Regions from separate parts of the Janthinobacterium sp. SUN033 genome, predicted to be linked through region 1. Evidence: predicted binding sites of a transcription regulator. Region 1 holds the regulator's gene; the other holds the start of a gene.

Region 1 (8,977 bases):
GTGCTGTGGCCCCAGGATTTCATCTATCTGGCGGCCCTGCTGATCATCTGTGCGTATTTGTTGTTCCTCGTCACGGCCATTGCCGGGCGGGTGTGGTGCGGGTTCTCTTGCCCGCAAACGGTATACACGGAAATTTTCCTGTGGGTCGAACGCCGCATCGAGGGCACGCGCAGTGCGCGCATGGCCCTCGACAAGCAGGGCCCCTCCGTGCGCAAGGCGTTCAAGAAGACGGCCAAGCACCTGGTATGGGGCGCCATCGCCCTGTGGACGGGCTTTACCTTTGTCGGCTACTTCACGCCGATCAAGGAACTGGCGCAGTCGGTGACCACGCTGAACTTCGGTCCCTGGGAATGGTTCTGGGTCTTGTTCTACAGTCTGGCAACCTACGGCAACGCGGGCTGGCTGCGCGAGCAGGTGTGCAAATACATGTGCCCCTACGCGCGCTTCCAGAGCGCCATGTTCGACCAGGACACTTTGATCATCACCTACGATGCCAAGCGCGGTGAACCACGTGGCGCCATGAGCAAGAAGGCCGGCAACAACGACAAGCTGGGCGATTGCATCGACTGTACCCTGTGCGTGCAGGTGTGTCCGACCGGTATCGATATCCGTAACGGCCTGCAGTATGAATGCATCGGTTGCGCCGCTTGCGTCGATGCCTGCAACAGCGTGATGGACAAGGTCGACCGGCCACGGGGACTGGTACGCTACAGTACCGACCATGCGATGGAAAACAACTTCAATTCGAAGCAGATACGCCAGCGCGCCATGCGCCCGCGCGTCTTGATCTACACTTCCATCCTGGCCCTGATCATCATCGCCGTGTGTACTTCGCTGGCCCTGCGCACGCCCCTGAAAATGGACGTGATCCGCGACCGCGGTTCCATGGGACGCGAAGTGGAAGACGGCATGATCGAAAACGTCTACCGCCTGCAGATCATGAACACGTCGGAGCAAAGCCAGCATTTCAAAATCAGCGCTTCCGGCTTGCCGGGCCTGACCTTGCTGACGCGCGAAGAAGTGACCTTGCAGCCGACGGAAACGCTGGGTTGGCCCATCCGCCTGCGCGTGCCGCACGGCGTGGGAGAGAAGGGCTCGAACAAGATTGCGATCGAATTGCAATCGCTGGACGACCCATCGCTGCATGTGCGTGAAAGCGCGGTATTCATCGTGCCACGTTAACAAGGAAAGGCGGACGGGGACCGGGTGCCCTCGCCGCCGCCACGAAGTTGCAGGAAGGCCGGTCCCCGCACGGGGATTGGCCGTTTACACAGGAGAAATACCATGTCCGACAGTCTGAAACTGCAAGCACCCGTTGCACCGTGGTACAAGCATCGCTGGCCATGGCTGCTGATGATCGGCCCCGGCCTGTCCGTGGTCGTCGGCAGCTTCATGGGCTATATCGCGTTTACGCAGCCCGATGCGCTGGTGGTGGGCGATTATTACAAGCAGGGCAAGGCGATCAACCAGGATTTGAAGCGCGACACGATCGCCAGCGACCTGGCGATGGATACGCGCCTGTCGTATGACGTGGCGCAAGCACGCCTGACCGGTTCCGTGCACAGCTTCGGCAAGGCCTATCAGGCGCCTTTGCAGCTGCACCTGGCGCATGCGACCCTGCCGGAAAAGGATATCAAGGTGCTGGTGCAGCCCGACGCAGCCGGCAATTTTTCCGTGGCGCTGCCGATGCTCGAGCGCAGCCGCTGGCAAGTGCTGGTGGAAAACGACAAACGCGAGTGGCGCCTGTCCGGCATCTGGACCTGGCCCCTGCAGCGCAGCATCGCGCTGCATGCGGACGAGGAACTGTAAGTCTTACTTGCAGACGTCCGTGCCGGCCGTAATGGCTTTTAACTTGGCCGGCTGCAGGATTTCAATTTCCCGATTGGAGACGCGCAGCCAGCCTTCCTTCTTGAACTTCGACAGCAGGCGGCTGACGCTCTCGATGGTCAGGCCCAGGTAGTTGCCGATTTCCTCGCGCGACATGCGCAGCTGGAAATTGCTGCCCGAATAGCCGCGCGCTTCATAGCGCGACGCCAGGTTGACGATGAAGGCGGCAAAGCGCTGCGTCGCCTGCATATTGCCCAGCAACAGCATGACGCTTTGCTCGCGCGTGATTTCCTGGCTCATCATGCGGTGGAAATGGCGCAGCAGGGTCGGCATATTGCCCAGCAATTGTTCCAGGCTGGAAAACGGGATTTCACACACTTCGCTGTCTTCCAGAGCCACCGCATTACAGTGGTGGCGGTCGGCGCTGATGGCGTCCATGCCCAGCAGTTCACCCGCCATCTGGAAGCCCGTCACCTGCTCTTCGCCGCCCGGATTGATCTGGTACGTCTTGAAATGCCCCAGGCGGATCGCATACAGGTTCTGGAACGAGTCGCCGATACGGAACAGCGAGGCGCCGCGCACGATCTTGCGGCGGCGGCCGATGATCTGATCCAGCCTGTCCATATCGCCCACATCGAGGCCCATCGGCAGGCACAATTGATGCATGCTGCAGGTCGAGCATCGCGCACGCAACGCCTCCACGTTCACGGTGGGCAAGGTTGGAGTGAGTAGCGCTTCAGTCATGTCGGTACCTTTTAGAAAATGCAACAACAAGTTTACTGCATACAGCCGCATACAGGGTTGCCGTATGCCAATTTCACCGTAAATTCGGCGAATAAACGACGTCCAGCCTTTAATTATATGGCAACATCGTCAAAAGCCCATCCGGGACGGGCAATTTGCGCGGCGGCGCTTGCCAAGCTGGGGCATTGATAGGAAAATTCCTGACAGCATTATCTGCCGCCTGTGCCGCCCGGTACTGAAAAGGAAATCATGAAGCCTCTCGGCATTAAAGCAAAAGTCGCGCTGGCCACCAGCCTGACCTCGATCGCCATGATCGCGCTGGTCACCATGATCCAGGTGCAGCACATGCGCGACGACTTCACCCGAGTACTGCTGAGCCAGCAATCGTCCCTGATCACCCGCACCGCTGCCGAGCTCGACGACAAGCTGGGCATGCTGCTGCAGATCGTCACCCTGACGGCCAGGCAGCAGCCGCCGGAATTGATCGCCCGGCCCGCCCAATTGCGCGAATACTATTCGCGCCGCTCGATGCTGGTGCTGTTCGATGACGTGCTGGTGCTCGACGCGCATGGCGCCGTCGTGGCCGACATGCCGGAGGTAGCGGGGCGCGCCGGCATCAACGTCGCCGAGCGCGAGTATTTCCAGACCGTCCTGCGCACGCGCCAGCCCATGATCACCGAACCGATGCTGGGCAAGTCGAGCGGCATGCCCATCGTGCAGATGGTGGCGCCCGTGCTGGCCGCCGATGGCCAGGTGGCCGGCGTGGTGATCGGCGTGCTGCGCCTGTACAAGGACAACCTGCTGGGCCGCCTGCGCTCGGAAAAGATCGGCAAGAACGGCTATTACTTCATTCTCACGCGCGGCGCCGTGCCGCGCTACGTGCTGCACCCCGATACCAGCCGCTTGCTGCAACCGCGCAAGCCGAACGCCAACCTGACGACGACCCGGCTGCTGAAGGAAGATGGCGAAGGCAGCATGGTCAGCACCAACAGCCGCGGCATCACGGCCGTTAACAGCTTCAAGCGCCTGAAATCCGTGAACTGGCTGCTGGCCGCCTCGCTCCCCGTCGAGGATGCCTTCGAACCGTTCGATGGCGTGCTGTACCGATTGGTGCTGTGGAGCATCCTCGCCTCGCTGCTGGCCGCCTTTGTTCTGGGCTGGGTCACCGTGCGCCTGCTGTCGCCGCTGGTGCGCCTGCGCGACACCCTGCTGGCCCTGCGCACCAGCGGCAGCCGCTTCACGCCCGTGCCGGTGCAGCAGCGCGACGAGATCGGCGAACTGACGGAAGCGTTCAACGGCCTGATGAGCGAACGCGACCGCCTGCAGCAGGAACTCGAATCGCGCGCGGCGGAGCTGGAACAGGAACGCGACCGGGCCGAGGCGGCCAACCGCGCGAAGAGCGATTTCGTGGCCAACATGAGCCATGAAATCCGCACGCCCCTCAATGCCGTGCTGGGCATGGTGTATCTGCTGGGCAATACCAAGCTCGACACGGAACAGCGCAAGTATCTGACCATGGTCAGAGTGGCGGGCCAGTCGCTGCTGGGCATCCTCAATGACGTGCTCGACTATTCGAAGATCGAGGCGCGGCGCATGGAATTGTCGCCCGTCGAATTCGACCTCGATGAAGTCATGAATACCCTGGCCACGACGATGACGATGAATGCGGGCGAAAAGGAGCTGGAACTGGCCATCGCCGTCGAGCCCGACGTGCCGCGGCGCCTCGTGGGCGACGCCCAGCGCCTGCAGCAAATCCTCGTCAACCTGGCCGGCAACGCCATCAAGTTCACGGAGAGCGGCGAAGTGGTGGTGGCCGTCAGCCTGGCCGAGAGCGAGAGCGGCCGCGCCTGGCTGCGCTTCGAAGTGCGCGACACGGGCATCGGCATGACGGAACTGCAGCAACAGCAGCTGTTTGCCGCGTTTTCCCAGGGCGACCAGAGCATCACGCGGCGCTTCGGCGGCACGGGCCTGGGCCTGGCCATCAGCAAGCAGCTGATCCACATGATGGGCGGCGACATCGCCGTCGCCAGCAGCGAAGGCAAGGGCAGCCGCTTCTGGTTCAGCGTGCCCTTCGAAATGCTGGCGCAGCCGGCCGAAACGCGGCGCACGCCGGCGCTGGGCCAGCTGCGCCTGCTGGTGGCCGACGACAACCGCACCACGCGCGAACTGATCGTCAAGCTGATCGAGGCGTGGGGCTGGCTGGCCGACGAAGTGGACTCCGGTTTTGCCGCCATCGAACTGTACCGCGAACGCCTGGCGCAGCAGCAACCGTACGACGTGGTGCTGGCCGACTGGCACATGCCCGTCATGGATGGCCTGGCCACGGCCAAGGCCATCCGCCAGGCGGCCAGCGGCCAGCGCCAGCCCATCGTCGTGATGGTCAACGCCTTCGCCCGCAACCACCTGGAAGAAATCTCCAGCGCAGCCGAGGCCGATGTCGTGCTGATGAAGCCGATCACGGGATCGAGCCTGTTCGACGCCCTGCACCAGGCGCTGATCGCCAAGGACGACGGCGGCGAGCAGCGCATGCTGCACCAGCCGCTGGGCACGGAACTGGCCGGCGTGCATTTCCTGCTGGTGGAAGACAACCACCTGAACCAGGCCGTGGCGCGCGGCATCCTCGAACACATGGGCGCCACCCTGGACGTGGTGGGCGACGGCTTGCAAGCCGTGGAACGGCTGCGCACGGAAGCGCTGCGCTACGACATCGTGCTGATGGACATGCAGATGCCCGTCATGGACGGTTTCAGCGCCACCCACATCATCCGCACGGAACTGCGCTTGCACCTGCCCGTGATCGCCATGACGGCCGGCGTGCTGGCGTCCGAGCGCGAGCGCTGCATGACGGCCGGCATCAGCGATTTCATCGCCAAGCCCGTGGTGGTGGAAGAGATGATGGAAGTCATCCTGCGCCACCTGCCCAAGCGCCCGCAAGTACAGACGGCCGAGCCGGCACGCGTCGCCGATGAAGAAGTGTTTTCCATGGCGCCGCTGATGCGCGTGATGGGACGCGATGCGAAGGGGCGCGGCGTGCTGCGGCGCATGGTGGAAGACGCGCTGAACAAGGGCATGACGCCCGTGCACGAGGCCGAAACGGCGTTGCAGGCGGGCCGCCACAGCGACGTGGCACGCATCCTGCACAGCGTGCGCGGCTCCGTCGGCACCCTGGGCACGAAACGCCTGATCCGCGCCGCGTTCGCCACCGAGGAAGCCATCGATGCGGGCCGCCTGGACGAGGTGCCGGCGCTGCTGGCGCACACGGCGCAGGAACTGGAACAGGCGCTGGCGGCGGCGGCGGATTGGTTGTCGCGCCTGCAGGATTAAATCAGGCGGGCACGCCCAGAATCACGCTGGACGCCTTGAAGATGGCCGTCACGTTGCTGCCAAGCTCGATGCCCAGGTCGGTGCTGCTCTGGTTGGTGATGATGGCGGCAATCGTGCCGCCGCGCGGCAAGTCCAGCACCACTTCCGTGTTGACGGCGCCCGTCTGCACGCGCGTCACGACCCCGGCCAGCTGGTTGCGCGCGGAAAAGCGCGCGCCCTGGCTGTCCGTCACGAGGATGATGGACGACGCCTTGATCAGCGCAAACGCTTCCGCGCCCGGCACCAGGCCCAGGCTTGCGCTGCTGCCCTGCGTGACGATGGCCACGATGTGCTGGCCACCGGGCAATTCCAGGGTGACTTCATCGTTGACGGCGCCCTGTTTCAGTTCGGTCACCTTGCCCAGGAATTGATTGCGTGCCGTGGTTTTCATGGCCATTCTCCGTATGAGTAAAAGATCGTCGGCGATGCCTTCCGCCTGGCTGCCCAGCTGGCGCAGGTAGCGGGCATGCTCGCGCTCGATGATACGGAAATTGTCGACCAGCTGGCGCCCCCTTGGCGTCAGCCGCGTGCCGCCGCCGCCCTTGCCGCCCGTCAAGCGCTCGACCAGCGGTTCGCCGGCCAGGTTGTTCATCGCGTCGATGGCGTCCCAGGCCGCCTTGTAGCTCATCTTCACAAGCTTGGCCGCCTGCGTGATGGAGCCGCATTCGGCGATGGCGCCCAGCAATTCCACCCGGCCGGCGCCGCCCAGGTTTTCTCCGCCCACCGTCATCCATACCGAGCCTTGCAGGCCGATTTCCGCTGCCGCTGATTTATCCAATGCGTTCACCCAATGTCTCTTCCATGCTGTCAATTTGTCCGTCACGCAAGTAAAGCACATGTTCACCCAGAATGCGCGCATCTTCCGGATCATGTGTGATCAGGATCATGGGCACGTCCAGGCGCTGCTGCCACTGGCTCAACTCCAGGCGCATTTTGACACGCAGGGCCGGATCGAGGGCGGCAAACGGCTCATCGAGCAGCAGCGCGGCCGGTTCGGCCACGAGCGCCCTCGCCAGCGCCACCCTTTGGCGCTGGCCGCCGGACAACTCGTCGGGAAACTGGTGCGCCAGTTCCTGCAGGTGGAAGGCGTCGAGCCAATGCTCGACCTTCTGCAATTTTTCGCGCGCGCGCGGGTTGAACCAGCCGCGGCGCAGGCCAAAGCCCACGTTCTGGCGCACCGTCAGGTGCGGGAACAGCGCGTAATCCTGGAACAGATAGGCGACATTGCGCTGCTGCGGCGGCAAATTGATGCCGGCGGCGGAATCGAACAGGGTGCGCCCGTTCAGGCGGATATGGCCCGCCTCCGGCGTGAAGAGGCCGGCAATGGCTTTCAGGGTCATGCTCTTGCCGGCACCGGACGGGCCATACATGGCGATGCGCTGGCTGCTGGAAGTGCATTGCACCTGCAGGTCGAAGCGGCGTTTGCCGGAGCGCAAGGTGGCGCGGAGGTCGAGGTCGAGTTGCATAGGCGTCATCATCTGCATCATTTGTGCGCGATGCGTCCGGGCGCCAGGCGGCCCGCCGACAGCAGCACCACGATGCAGACCAGGGAAATAATCAGGACCAGCGTATTGGCCACCTCGTCCTGGCCCGCCTGCACGGCTTCAAACACGGCCACCGACAGGGTCTGCGTCTTGCCAGGGATGCTGCCGGCCACCATCAAGGTGGCGCCGAACTCGCCCAGCGCGCGCACAAAGCCCAGCAGCACGCCGGCGAGGATGCCGCGCCAGGCCAGCGGCAAGGTCACGCGGAAAAAGATCGCCATTTCCGAGATGCCCAGCACGCGGGCCGCCTGCTCCAGCTGGCCGTCGACCGCTTCGAAGGCGGCGCGCGCGGGCTTGAAGACGAGGGGAAAGGCGACCACCGTGGAGGCGATCACGGCACCCTGCCAGGTAAAGATGAGGTTGATGCCGAAGTTGTCCTGCAGCCAGATGCCCATCGTGCCGCGCCGGCCCAGCAGCACCAGCAGGTAATAGCCGAGCACGGTGGGCGGCATCACCATCGGCAGGGTCATGAGGGCGTCGAGCAGCTCGCGCCCGGGAAAACGCGTGCGCGCCAGCACATAGCCCGTACCGATGCCGAGCAGCAAATTGAGCGCCGTGGCCCACGCCGCTACCTTGAGCGACAGGGCCAGCGCGGTCCAGGCGATATCCATGCGCGTTCGTTTACCTTATGGCTTCTTGAAACCGTACTTGGCGAGGATGGCTTGCGCCGGCGCCGTCTGCAGGTAGCTGACGAAGCGCTTCGCTTCAGCCTGGTTCGCGCTGTCCTTGATGGTGGCGATCGGGTACAGCACGGGCGCGTCCAATGGCACGTCCAGCACCACGTTCACCTTGTCTTTCATGATGGCCGCGTCGGTGGCGTAGACAAAGCCCGCATCGACTTCGCCGCGCGCCACGTAGTCGAGCGACTGGCGCACGTTCTGCGTGCCGATGGCCTTGGGCTGCACGGCGTCCCACAGCTTCGCCTTCTTCAGCGCGCCTTCGGAGTAACGGCCGACGGGCACGCTGGCCGGATTGGCGATGGCCACGCGGGTCACGCTCTTGTGCGTCAGGTCGCTCAAGTTCTTGATGCCCAGCTTGCTATCGTGCGGCACGATCAGCACCAGGCTGTTGCCGACGAAATCCATGCGGTCGGCCGGCAGGACGAAGCCCTGCTTTTGCGCCGCATCCATGGTTTCCTGGTCGGCCGAGGCAAACACGTCCACGGGCGCGCCCTTGACGATCTGTTGCAGCAGCACGCCCGAGGCGGCGAAGTTCAGGGAAACCTTGCTGCCCGGATACTGCGCCTCGTAGCTCTGCGCCGCATCCTTGAACGCGTTCGTCAGGCTGGCCGCGGCCGACACCACCACTTCACCGGCAAGGGCGGAGGTGGCGGCGGTGGCCAGCAGGGCGGTGCCAAGCAGGCGGGCGAGGGAGGTGAGGCGCATGATCGTATCCTTGTAAAGTGAACGGTGAACAAGGAGCGTAATATACACTTATATATAGCGTTCTGCCATTGCATGGGTCAAGGCAATGCCAATGACATTGACAGACGGGAATGG
Region 2 (7,569 bases), on a different contig from region 1:
ACGGTCTTGCGCGCCGCCGCTTTCCGCCAGACGGAAACGCAGCGCGCCACGGTGGTGGTCGGCGGCGACAACGACACGCCGGCCTTGCTGGCCGACGCTTGCGCGGATGCGCAACTGCTCGTGCATGAAGCCACCTACACGGAAGCCATGCTGCAGAAAGTGGGGCCCGGCCCCACGCACAGTTCCGTGCAGCGCGTGGCGCAGTTCGCCGAAGCGGTCCGCTTGCCGAACCTGATCCTCACCCACTTCAGCGCCCGCTATCACCATGCGGAAGGCATGGCCGAACTGGAAGCGGAAGCGCGGCTGCATTACTCAGGCAAACTATTCCTCGCGCGCGATTTCGACAGCTATGAACTCGATGCGGCCGGCGTGCTGAGCAAACTACCTGGGAAATCCCAATAACAACGCCTAACAAAACCGTAGCGAGCGGAAGTAAGGCTCGGCGCCCCCGTTGGCTTGAGAAGCGCAACTGTACGAAGGTACAGTGAGCATCGCAGACCGCAAATTACGACGCGCAGTAGGTTTTGTTAGGTGTTACTTTAGTGGGGATTGACGCCATACTGCGCCGCATACTCCGCGGCCAGCGCGCGCGCCGCCTGCTGCTGTGACGGCGTGAGAATTTCCAGCAACTGGTCGCGGTTCTTGATCGATTGCGCGCTGCCCGCCTCGGCCGGCATGGCGATCCACGCATACGCCTGCACGTAATCGAGTTCCACGCCCTGCCCTTGCGCGTACAGCAAGCCGTATTCATTCTGCGCCGACAGGGAGCCGGCTTCGGCCGCCTGCTTGTACCAGAACGCCGCCTCGGCATAGTCTTGCGGTACATCAATCCCCTTGCGGTAAGCCTGCGCCAGGTTGAATTGCGACTGGCCATCGCCCGCCTCGGCCGCCTGGCGGCCATACGCGAGCGATTGCGCCATGTCTTGCGCGACGCCATCGCCGCCCGCATACATCAGGGCCAGGTTGGCCAGCGACGGCGGGAAACCCGCTTGCGCGGCGGCCGTGAACAATTCCACCGCTTTCGGCAAATCCTGCGTCACGCCATGGCCCTGGTAATACAGGCTGGCCAATAAATGCTGGCCGGCCGGATCGCCCGTGCGCGCCGCCGCATCGAATTGCTTGAAGGCCTCGGCATAATGACCGTCGTTATAGGCGAGGATGCCCGCTTCATTCAAAGATTCAGGAGAGGAGCTCATAAAGATTCCTTATTCGGGGATTTTTTGGCATTGTACACAGCACTGTTCCGCGCAGAATGCACGATAGGAAACCGTGTGGCGCATTGCCGGATTCATGCAGTATGATGATTCTCCGCCTGATGTAATCCACGCATTGTGCACTCGTGCCCGCCCATAAATATCGCCATGAAACTGATCGCTCTGCTTTTATCCCTGATTTCCACCTCGGTTTATGCTGGTACCTTGCATCTGGATAAAGCCGCGACAGGCAAAGTGCGGCAAGCGGCAGATATCCTCTATGCGAATCACGATGAAAAACAGACGTATCGGCTGAAAATCGGAAAGCAGTGGATGAATGGCAGTTGCAGCAGCAGCGGCACGGGCAATTTGCACGCGCTGCTGCTGGACATGAATTTCGACGGCCATGCCGACCTGTGGGTCACCGGATACACGGATAGCCAGGGACGCATCCGCTGTTCCGATGTATGGTTATGGGATGCGCCAGCGCAGCAATACCGTTTCAATCAACCCTTGTCAGCCATTCCGAATCTGAACATCAACATGGCCGAGCAAAGAATCGAAGGGGGCATTCCCAATTGCGGCTGCGCGGCGCAATGCTTTTATGAAGACAGCTATGCGTGGCAAGCCAGCAAATTAATTACCATCGCCCGGCGCGCACAGGATTGCGAACGCTATCGGGAATACCGCTTGAATGACAAAAACGACTTGATTATCGTCAAGGATGAAATCATCGATAGCGGCAATCCCGGCCAGCAGGCAATCGAGAATAGCAAAATCTTTGACTGGCAGCGCCATGCGCAAACCATGCGCAAACCTTGGGAATGAGGTTTATCCAGCCTCACTCCCGCCACAGACACGACACCAGCGAGTAATGACATGACGACACATCCAGCTTCCATTACCTTCCATCCCGCCAAGGCGGAAGACACTCCGGCCTTTATCGACTTGCGGGGCAGGACGCGGCAAAACGCCGTGTCCGCGGAACGCCTGGCGGAAGTGGGCATCACGGCCGGCACCTGGGCGGAAATGATGCGTTCGGGCAGCCTGCCTGGCCACGTCTGCCATCATGACGGCCAGCTGGTCGGCTACTGCTTTGGCGAGCGCGACACGGGCGAAATCATCGTCCTGGCGCTGCTGCCGGAATTCGAAGGCCTCGGTATCGGCAAAACCCTGCTGGAACTGGTGATGACGGAACTGCGCGCGCACGGTCATCAACGGCTGTTCCTCGGCTGCTCCGACGACCCCGCTTCGCGTTCCTACGGCTTTTACCGCTACCTGGGCTGGACCTCGACGGGCGAGACGGACAAGTATGGCGACGACGTGCTGGAGTTTCGCTTTACGGCCTAGCGTCTAGCCCGGCACGCGGCTGGCATCCCACACGCGCAGAATCTGCGTGATGGCGCCGTCCAGCACGGTGTAGCCCACGCCATCGCGGGTCTGGATAGCCACGCCCGACAGAAAGCTGTCGAAGACGGACGCCAGCGCCACGGCATCCATATCACCAGGCAATTCGCCGCTGGCCATGCCCCGCTCGACGCAGCGCACGAAGCCGGCACGCGTGCGGGCGCGCGATTGCGTGAGGGGCGCGGCCACAGCCGCATGCTCGGCCGTCGGCGCGCTCATGCAACCGAGCGCCACCATGCAACCGGGCGGGTGGCCCGCATCGGACTGCATGCTGGCCGACTGGCGCAAGGCCAGCTCGATGGCCGCGCGCGGCGCCAGGCCATCGTCCCACAGGCATTCCGTCACGCGTGCAAACGTGTCCAGATAGCATTGCGCCGCTTCGCGGAACAACGCTTCCTTCGAGCCGAACGCCGCATAAAAGCTGGGCGCGGAAATGCCGCCGCCCAGGCTCGCCTTGAGCTGACTCAAGGACGTCGATTCATATCCCTGCTGCCAGAATAAAAACATGGCCTGCTCGACCGCCGCCTGCCGGTCGAACGTGCGCGGCCGTCCCATTTGCGCCATCCATCGCTCCTTCTCATCTACCCGTATGCCACTTACATACTACTCGATACAGAAGTCGTTGACAACACGGCGCGCCATCGCCTATATTTGTACCGATCGATACATATGTACCGCAACGACGGTCAGGGGCACTCCTGCGCCTGATCACTTGACAAGGATGTTTGCCGTGAATCACGCCACTATCACTACCGGAGCCAGCCCTGCGCTGGCCGACCGCCTCCCCGTCGCCGGCTTGCTGGCCCTGGCCATGACGGGTTTTATTTGCATCGTCACGGAAACCTTGCCCGCCGGCTTGTTGCCGCAGATCAGCACGGGACTCGGCATCAGCGCCGCGCTGGCCGGGCAAATGGTCACGGCCTATGCCCTCGGCTCCCTGCTGGCAGCCATTCCGCTCACCATCGCCACACGCGGCTGGCGCCGCCGCAACGTGCTGTTGCTGACCATCATCGGCTTTCTCGTGTTCAATACCGTCACGGCGCTGTCGTCCCACTACTGGCTGACCCTGGCGGCCCGTTTCTTTGCCGGCATGGCGGCCGGACTGGCGTGGAGCTTGCTGGCCGGCTACGCGCGGCGCATGGTGGCGCCGCATCAGCAAGGCCGCGCCCTGGCGCTGGCCATGGTGGGCGCGCCCGTCGCCCTGTCCCTGGGCGTGCCGCTGGGCACCTTGCTCGGTTCGCTCGTCGGCTGGCGTGCCGCGTTCTGGATCATTTCCGCCCTTACATTGATCCTGATCGCCTGGGTGCTGGCGAAGGTGCCGGACTACCCGGGCCAGTCCGTCCATGAACGCCTGCCCCTGCGCCGCGTCTTCACGACGCCGGGCGTGCGCCCCGTGCTGGCCGTCGTCATCGCCTGGATGCTGGCGCACAACATTCTCTATACCTACATCGCCCCGTTCGTGGCGCCGGCCGGATTGACGGAGCGGGTGGACCTGGTGCTGCTCGTCTTCGGCGCCGCCGCCATGGCCGGTATCTGGATCACGGGCAAGCTGGTCGAGCGCCACTTGCGCAGCACTGTGCTGGTCAGCCTGGGCGTGTTCACCGCCACGGCCCTCGTGCTGGGCATCGCGTCACAGTTTCCCATTGTCATTTACCTGGGCATGGCCGTCTGGGGCTTGTCCTTTGGCGGCGCGGCAACGCTGTTGCAGACGGCGCTGGCCGACACGGCCGGCAGCGGCGCCGACGTGGCCTTGTCGATGAATGTGGTGGCGTGGAATGGAGCCATCGCGGCAGCGGGCGTGGCAGGCGGCGCCTTGCTGGAAACCTGGGGCGCGGGCGCCTTCCCATGGGCCATGGTCAGCTTGCTGGTGCTGGCCTTTGCGATCGCCTGGTCTACCCGCGCGCATGGTTTCCGGCCGGGACGGCGCAACGGCGGCGCGCCCGTGGCCGGGCATTGATCATCAGGGAGCCGCAGGGACACTCATGATGCGCCGCACGTGTCCCGTCTGCGCGAGGAAACGGACCAGGGTGGCATGCGACAGCGCCACCGTGGCCGTGTTGCGCAGCGGGTGCTCGACGAACCGGACATCGCCGGCGCTGCTTGCCAGCCAGCGGGACAGGGTTTCTTGCATGGAGGCTCCTCAGCGCGGACGCGATGAAGAGATTGTAGCGGCGCGCCGCGTGCTGCGCTTGCCGTCAAGGCTGGGGTTCGTCCTTGTCGGCCTTGTCGGCCGCCGCCAGCCCCCAGTCATTCCAGCCTTCGCCAAACAATTCGATCGGATGCTGCGTGCGTTCGGAACCATTGCCGCAGCGCATGGCGTCCGGCGGACAATACTTGTCGCAGCCCCAGCAGATGCGTTCGGGGTTCTTAGGGTTCAAGGGAAAAGGCTTGGCCATGGTGTGGGCGCCGGGGTCGGTTAGGTCTTGTTGATGACTCTAGACCTGGCGCGGGGGGAGGTCAAACCAATTTCAGCTAGAAACTTGTCCAATATCAAGCTTGTGCAGATCGTGGAGCATCGGCATGGCGCCGCCCCCTACTCTTTATCGTTTCTGATGGATATGGCCACTTCCAGCACGATACGCGCCACATTGACACCGCCGTCGGCGGCCGGCTGTGCCTTCAGCTCATCTTGCGCGTAGACCATCGTCACCATCGCGCCAGGCACGAACAGGCTGATGTCTTGCTTGTGGTTTATGTAGATGCTTTCGTCCACTGCCGAGCCATCCGCCAGGCGCAAGGTGACGCTGTTGACCTGATCGCCACGGCGGCTGTCCTGGCCCGCGAAATACGTGCGTTCGATGATGCCCGTCACGGTTTGCGTCGGGAGGCGCTTAGCCTCGATGCTTTCCCACCAGGCATCGGAAGCGAACAGGCCATGCCTGCCTTTCAGGCCCATGTGGGGCCTGGCACTGTCGAGGGTAAGGGCCTGGGTTTTGGCGACGCGGCCGGGATCTTTTGCCAGAGCTTCGGCGAGGGTATAGACGGGTTTCATCAGCTGCGGGAATTGTTAAAAACAGTCGCTCAATGTTTGCGCCGGATGACGTAGGCGTTGCCGGCAGGCTCGAAACCGAGCGTCGGATAGTAGGACATGGCGTCCGGGGCGGAGAGCAGTATCAAGGACACGTCGTCGCCGATGATCGCCTGGGTGCGCTTGACAAGTTCCTTGCCGATACCCAGGCCCTGGTACCGCTGGTCGACGGCCAGGTCCGACAGATAGCAGCAATACGCATAATCGGTCAGCGAGCGGGCCAGTCCCACCAGCTCATTATCCACCCAAGCCGACAGCGAGAGGCAAGGCGCGGCGAACATGCGCGCGATTCTCGGGAGATTGTCGGTCGGACGCTTGATGCCGGATTGATCGAAGACACGGACGACATCGAGCGGATCGAGGGGGAAGTTATGGCGATATTCGACGGTGATGTTTTTCATGGATTCAAAAGTGGAAAGTGATCGCGCATGGGCGCAGCTTGTTTCTGCAAACTTTGCTCAGATTCGCATATGCATTGAATAGTATGCCAGTTGCGGGAGAGAAAGACTGTTTCCATCCCCACCGTGCATGTGACGCTCATTCCGATGTCCGGAACTTCAAAAAACGTTGGCCTTTATGCTCCACCTCGCGATCAAATAGGAAGCCGATTCTTGCCAGCCCCTTGACGCGAGTGCGGCTGGGCGGCAGCAGGATACTGACCGGACCAATGCCCAGTTCCAGCCGGCGGTGCATGAAATGGCGCGCCAGCGCGGGCCCATGTCCCCAGAACCCGGGGAGCAATACCAGTGCCAGGTCAGCTTCGCCCCCTTCCTTCTGAAAACCGCCCCAGCCGGCAAACGCGCCATCCACCCGGATAGCCCACGGTCCATAGCCATTCGCTTGCCATTGCGCGTCCTTGCCTTTCGCCCATTCCGCAATAGCGCCATCCGTCCAACGTTCGGTGGCCAGTGGCATATGGCGGATGACGTCCGGGTGATTCAACAGAAGGAGCCATTCTTCGTGGGGAATATCGGAAAACGGGGGAAAAGTAAAAGCCATGTGCGTTCAGTCAGTTGAATGGGTAGCCGATGAACTTATCATCGTGCCACGAAAAGTACGCACTCGCCAGTGGAGAACAAAAACGGTGGATCCGGGATTGTTGAATGTAAAATGCAAAACCTTTCATATCTCTATCTGATATCGAACAGACTTGGCAAGGATTGTAAATATGTTGGCACCGTTACGTTTGAATAGACGCATGTACGCTTCCTTGGTCGTCGCCGTTTTTCTTATTGCTGGCGTCTCATCGGCACTCGCGGCCACGCTTGACGAGGACCGGACACGCGGCGACATCCATGGCTTGTTTGAAATCAGGGAGGCCGCAGTACAGTTCATTGCAGCAGAGAACTCCAAAAATGGCACAAGTTGGCAAGTCCTGGAGCCGAACCGGAAGATTCTGGTGACAAAATGCGCGGCAGCTTTGCGTGTGAAATGGGTTCCGCAAAGCTACGGCCTGTCTGGATTCAATGTTGCCGTGAGTTGCGCCAAGACCGTAAAGCCCACGACACAGAAAAAATGGGAAGTGTTCGTGCCAGTTAGCCGATAAAGGGGGGCATCGCGCATAAATGATCGCTTGGGAAGCCAAGGTCGAATGGGCGCGAGGGCCAGTTCCACCATTGGCGCATGGACAAAGGCCTTGGACGTCGTCGATGCCAGCTCAATTGAAAAGCAAGCCACGAAATAGATATCAAGGCATCAGGGCCATGGGCGAATAAAAGCAATCCTCCCGCACCGGACCTGACAACATGCGATAAGAAAAGCTAGTCAAATGACTGGTTTTTCTTATTATGTCGGACTTTCTTGGAACTGTTTTGCACTATCACAAATCTCATACCATGCAGGCTTGGAGCCAACATGCACATGGAATTGTATTCTTGCCTCAGGGTCATCATCCAGGCAATTGACTGAGATGGGAAATGAATCATTCTCTGAGCCAATTTC

What was found. Region 1 encodes FNR, which switches genes on or off when oxygen is low (the NO sensors DNR and NnrR bind a similar motif). Its sites were predicted from a motif close to TTGATNNNNATCAA; they were not measured.
Region 2: a site for FNR is predicted at 5,081-5,094, ahead of OX460_RS16415 (DUF3079 domain-containing protein). Genes of this name have one in related genera too.

The regions. Positions count from the first base shown of each region.
Region 1 is NZ_JAPQNV010000004.1:725,788-734,764, reverse strand. Features, by position in the region: gene ccoG (cytochrome c oxidase accessory protein CcoG) at 1-1,182, shown strand, start outside; gene OX460_RS20410 (FixH family protein) at 1,285-1,809, shown strand; gene fnr (fumarate/nitrate reduction transcriptional regulator Fnr) at 1,813-2,571, opposite strand; gene OX460_RS20400 (response regulator) at 2,821-5,895, shown strand; gene OX460_RS20395 (TOBE domain-containing protein) at 5,897-6,664, opposite strand; gene OX460_RS20390 (ATP-binding cassette domain-containing protein) at 6,705-7,409, opposite strand; gene modB (molybdate ABC transporter permease subunit) at 7,418-8,089, opposite strand; gene modA (molybdate ABC transporter substrate-binding protein) at 8,105-8,863, opposite strand.
Region 2 is NZ_JAPQNV010000003.1:736,643-744,211, forward strand. Features, by position in the region: gene OX460_RS16380 (ribonuclease Z) at 1-402, shown strand, start outside; gene OX460_RS16385 (tetratricopeptide repeat protein) at 540-1,196, opposite strand; gene OX460_RS16390 (hypothetical protein) at 1,527-2,021, shown strand; gene OX460_RS16395 (GNAT family N-acetyltransferase) at 2,073-2,543, shown strand; gene OX460_RS16400 (TetR/AcrR family transcriptional regulator) at 2,547-3,164, opposite strand; gene OX460_RS16405 (MFS transporter) at 3,412-4,557, shown strand; gene OX460_RS16410 (hypothetical protein) at 4,561-4,731, opposite strand; gene OX460_RS16415 (DUF3079 domain-containing protein) at 4,796-4,996, opposite strand; gene OX460_RS16420 (hypothetical protein) at 5,134-5,592, opposite strand; gene OX460_RS16425 (GNAT family N-acetyltransferase) at 5,622-6,029, opposite strand; gene OX460_RS16430 (GNAT family N-acetyltransferase) at 6,166-6,627, opposite strand; gene OX460_RS16435 (hypothetical protein) at 6,827-7,174, shown strand; gene OX460_RS16440 (GFA family protein) at 7,414-7,569, opposite strand, start outside.